Regions from separate parts of the Psychrobacillus sp. FSL H8-0484 genome, predicted to be linked through region 1. Evidence: riboswitches for the same ligand, from Rfam matches in the RefSeq annotation. Region 1 holds a riboswitch; the other holds the start of a gene.
What was found. Region 1 has a riboswitch for preQ1 ahead of queF (preQ(1) synthase). Riboswitches for the same ligand answer to the same signal wherever they lie in the genome.

Region 1 (2,494 bases):
TTCACAGCAGATGTTGGGATTAAGAAAGGTGAAAAAGTGGACTATGCAATTTTATCCGAAGGAAAGCCTGTTATATTAATTGAGTGCAAAGGGATAAATCAAGTATTAACTAAACATGACTCACAACTATTTAGATATTTCGGAACTACAACTTCCAAGTTCAGTATTTTAACAAACGGGATTGAATATAAATTCTTCACGGACTTAGAGCAACCAAACAAAATGGATGCTTCTCCGTTTTTTGTGTTTAATATCACAGAACTAAGAGATACACAAATTAGCGAAATTGCTAAGTTCAGAAAAGAAAATTTCGATGTAGATAAGATTACAAGTAATGCTTCAGAACTAAAGTATTTGAATGCTCTTAAAATTTATCTTTCTGGTCAATTTAACATGCCATCAGAAGAGTTTGTCCGATTTCTTGTAAATCAAATTTACGACGGTGTAAAAACTAAAACGACTCTAGAAAAATTCACTCCAATAATAGCAAGAGGCTTAAAACAAATTGTGAATGAACAAGTAAATGACAAATTAAGTGCCGCACTAAAATCTACGAATGAAAATAAACCTGTCATTGAAGAAGAGCAGGAGGAAGTCCGTGAATTCCCAGAAATAATCACAACACATGAAGAACTAGAAAGCTTTTCAATCACAAAAGTTATATTAAACGGAGTGTTTGACTCGGAGAGAATATTCTATAGAGATAATAAGAGTTATTTCAATATCCTTATTGACGACAGTATTCGCAAGTGGATCATGCGAGTATACTTCGAAAAAAATCGGAACTTCATTATTTTAAATAATGCACCGAACGATAAAGAACGGACGGTAATAGAATTTGAAAAACCTTTAGATTTATTGAACTCTAAAGATTTGATTGTGAAGACTGCTGAACATTTTTTGTAAACCTAGCTTTTACAACTATTAACTGTGCACCGTGAAGAGTTAGAAAAAGAGTTTGTAAAACATAGTGTTGGACCAAAACGCTTGCAAGAGCTATTTTGTTGTACCATTCGTATGATAAAAAGTTTTTTAGGAGAGAGTGAGGGAGATGTTGGAGCATAATGAATAAGTAGATATCTCTACCTGACACAAGTAGAAATATCTACTTTTCTATGTTTCCAAGGTTCATTATTAATCTAAAATCTCTCCCTATGCGACAATCGTTTGTAGTAATAGTTTCAATAACTCTTCTAATGTTTCTGGTAATAGTTCTGGTAAATCTATTGGACTCTTCATTTCTATTCCTCCTTGAATCTCGTATTCTATTACCAATATAGGAAATCTATTTCGATTTTATACCTAAATTTAGAAGGAAATTTTAAAAATGTTGATAATCTCTTAAAAAAGAGATTATCGATCTAAATTACTTTAATCTAGGTCCTAAACTCCCAAACTCATATCGGCATTTCCTAGACATTTCTTCTAGTAATCTACATAAATGTCTAATTGACGTTTTCGAAAGTATTCTATATTATGAATAGGTACCCGAATGATCGGGAGAGGTTCATAGCTGATACCCTCTATAAAAAACTATGGATACATGACTATTCGCCATGTCCATATTTGGATGTGGCTTTTTTTATGTTTTTTATCCTATTTGTTTTATAGAACAGTTGCAGATGCCTCTCTTGATAAAGTGTTGGGAAACATTTTATTAGGAGGTTTTTTTTATGTCTAGCCGAAATCATGAAGAAAGTTTAAAAGATTTAACCCTGTTAGGGAATCAAGGAGTACAGTATTCTTTTAATTATGCACCAGAGGTATTGGAGTCAGTGGATAATCTTCATTCCAATCGGGATTATTTTGTGAAGTTTAATTGTCCAGAGTTTACTAGTTTATGCCCGATTACGAATCAGCCTGATTTTGCAACTATGTACATCTCGTACGTACCGGATCAAAAAATAGTAGAGAGTAAATCACTAAAATTATATTTATTCAGTTTTAGAAATCACGGGGATTTCCATGAAGACTGTGTAAATATCATCATGAACGATTTAATTAAATTACTTGATCCAAGGTATATTGAGGTCTGGGGGAAATTCACTCCACGTGGAGGACTTTCCATTGATCCATGGTGTAACTATGGGAAGCCGGGTACGAAATACGAAGAGATGGCTCATTATCGTTTGATGAATCATGATCTTTATCCAGAAAAAATAGATAATCGATAAACGAGGAATTGAATAGTCAGTCATATGAAGGAAGAGGTTTTTAGCTACCCTCTTTAAAAAACTAAGGAGAAAACAGCATTCTTTCTTAGGATGCTGTTTTTTCATGATAAGGGAGTTTTTACAGATGAAGCAGGAGAAAGCAATCATTGTATTTAGCGGAGGTCAAGACAGTACGACTTGTCTGTTCTGGGCAAAAGAACGTTTTGGAGAGATTGAGGCAGTGACTTTTGATTATGGTCAAAGGCATAGTCTTGAAATTGAATGTGCGAAGGAGATAACCAAGGAACTCGGTATCAAGCATCACATACTGGATATGTCAC
Region 2 (2,494 bases), 3.1 Mb from region 1:
CTTCTGAACAGTTAACTGCGAGTAGTGAGGAAACTAGTAAAGCTTCAGAAGAAATTACGGATTCAATTCAACAAATTTCATCTGGTCAAGAAAGTCAATTGTATGGAGTGCAGGAAGCAAAAAATTCTGTTTCCCAAATTTCTGCAAGCATTACGGAAATTACTGTGAATATTAAAGAATTAAATGAACTTTCTGTTGCAACATCGAAAGTTTCTCTTGCGGGAAATGAAGTAATTGCACAAACTGTGGAACAAATGAACCAAATCAATAGCCAAAGTACTCTAACTACAGAAGCGATGCTAATATTAGAACGTAAATCGAACGAGATTGGTGAAATCATTAATGTAATTACAGGGATAGCAGAGCAAACAAACCTACTTGCTTTAAACGCGGCAATTGAAGCAGCACGCGCAGGCGAGCACGGAAAAGGATTTGCAGTAGTAGCAGATGAGGTACGAAAATTAGCGGAGGAATCAGGTAATGCTGCTAAAAACATTTCTACTTTAATTGGTGAAATTCAAATGAATACAAAAGATACTGTTCATACTGTGAATGAAGGGAAAATTGTCATCGAGACTGGTATGAATTATGTTACAAATGCTGGGAAAACATTTGAAACAATTGCAGTTGATGTAAACTTGATAAACAATAAACTATCATTTATTACATCAGAAATCCAAGAAATTAGTAGTAATACAGAAGTTCTTGTTAATGAAGTAGAAAAAACAAAAGACGTTACGGAACAGTCAACTAGCTATACACAAAATGTAGTAGCAGCGGCAGAAGAACAATATGCTTCCATGATTGAAATGACGTCTGCTTCTCGTGCATTAGCAGAAATGTCCGAAAAACTTCAAGATATTGTTTCCGATTTCAAATTAAATTAAGTATCATCCTAACAAAAAAGTACCAACTTCGGATAATTAGAAGTTGGTACTTTTTCTACGATTAGATTAATGATTTAAAGTTTAATCGTTTATTTAAAGCACTCATAAGAGGAATGCCGACTGCTAATACAACAAATTCACCTGCTGCTACTGTTAACCATGTGTAGAAGAAAGGTAAATCAAACGCTAAGTTTAATTCGAATGCAATGATAAACGTCATAAACGTAAACACTATCGTATTAAATACCATTTGTTTAACTTGCCCTTTAATGAATTTCGCTGCAAATATGGTAATTAATAACGAAATAACAGTATGTGCTACCCCAAAAATAAGGTCATAAGCAGCCATTGGGGAAAACATATTAGTTATAATCACACCGAGTAAAATCCCAAAAAAGAATTTCTTGTTGAATACCACAAGGTGATTAAACATTTCGGCTATACGAAATTGTACTGCACCAAATGCAAATGGCGCCACTAATAAGGAAACTGCAACATATAAAGCAGCAATAATCCCGCTTGTTGCAATAGTTTTGATTTTCATAATTCATTTCTCCTTAGTTTTTTTACGTGGGAGGTTCTCGAACCACGCTATATTCACAATTGATAATTCTATGACAGGGACGAGAAACTGTCAAGGGAATTAGAAATCTACTAGCAAATAACTATGTTAAAATAAGAGCGGTAACCAAAAAGGAAGGTTTTAAATGAAGTATATATTATCCTCCATCATTACAATGATGATTTTTATGACATTCGGTTGCGCGATAGAAACGCAAACAGAAAACCAAGGGTCGAAAGTGGAGACATCTTCAACTAAAGAAAATGTTGGGAAAGAAATGAGTGTCCATTTTATTGACGTTGGACAAGGAGATTCTATACTTATTCAATCTCCGGAAGGCAAAAACATGCTCATCGATGGTGGGAAGAAGGATGCTGGTAAGCAGGTCGTTTCCTATTTAAAAAGTCAAGGAGTAGACAAACTAGATTACGTTATTGCTACTCACCCGGATGCGGATCATATTGGTGGACTACTTTCTGTGTTGAACTCCATTTCTGTTAAAAACTTTGTGGATTCAGGAAGAGTACATACTTCACAGACATATGAGGAAATGTTAGAGCTTATAGGTGATAAGAAAGTTCCTTTTATAGTGCCAGTGAAAGGGGATACGATTCCTTTAGATTCTACTATGGAGATCAATGTGTTGAATGCTGGGGAGAATTCCAATGACAATAATGAAGCTTCAATCGTCTTGAAAGTGCAATATGGAAAGATCTCATTTCTTTTAACGGGAGACGCGGATATTGGAGTAGAAAATAGTATGCTAAATCAGTATTACTTGGAATCTACTTTTTTGAAAGCCGGTCATCATGGCTCAGATACCAGTACTTCGGAAGCTTTTATTCGTGCGGTTAAACCTAAAGTTACAATCTTGAGTTATGGTAAAGATAACTCCTATGGTCATCCACAGAAAGAAGTGGTAAATCGAATAAAAAATATAAAGTCCCAGGTCTATGCGACGGCAGAGGTAGGAAATATTATAGTTAAAACTAATGGCGTAGATTATACTATTTCCACGCAAAATAGTCCTGATGAACAAATAGAA

Region 2: linked by a shared signal. The riboswitch ahead of MHH81_RS16875 (QueT transporter family protein) and the one ahead of queF (preQ(1) synthase) in region 1 are both predicted to bind preQ1.

What each region holds. Positions count from the first base shown of each region.
Region 1 is NZ_JBBOSZ010000001.1:324,636-327,129, forward strand. Features, by position in the region: gene MHH81_RS01630 (type I restriction endonuclease) at 1-906, shown strand, start outside; gene MHH81_RS01635 (hypothetical protein) at 1,153-1,275, opposite strand; PreQ1 riboswitch class I at 1,497-1,543, shown strand; gene queF (preQ(1) synthase) at 1,674-2,174, shown strand; PreQ1 riboswitch class I at 2,202-2,245, shown strand; gene queC (7-cyano-7-deazaguanine synthase QueC) at 2,299-2,494, shown strand, end outside.
Region 2 is NZ_JBBOSZ010000001.1:3,426,283-3,428,776, reverse strand. Features, by position in the region: gene MHH81_RS16880 (methyl-accepting chemotaxis protein) at 1-887, shown strand, start outside; gene MHH81_RS16875 (QueT transporter family protein) at 949-1,431, opposite strand; PreQ1 riboswitch class I at 1,439-1,483, opposite strand; gene MHH81_RS16870 (MBL fold metallo-hydrolase) at 1,595-2,494, shown strand, end outside.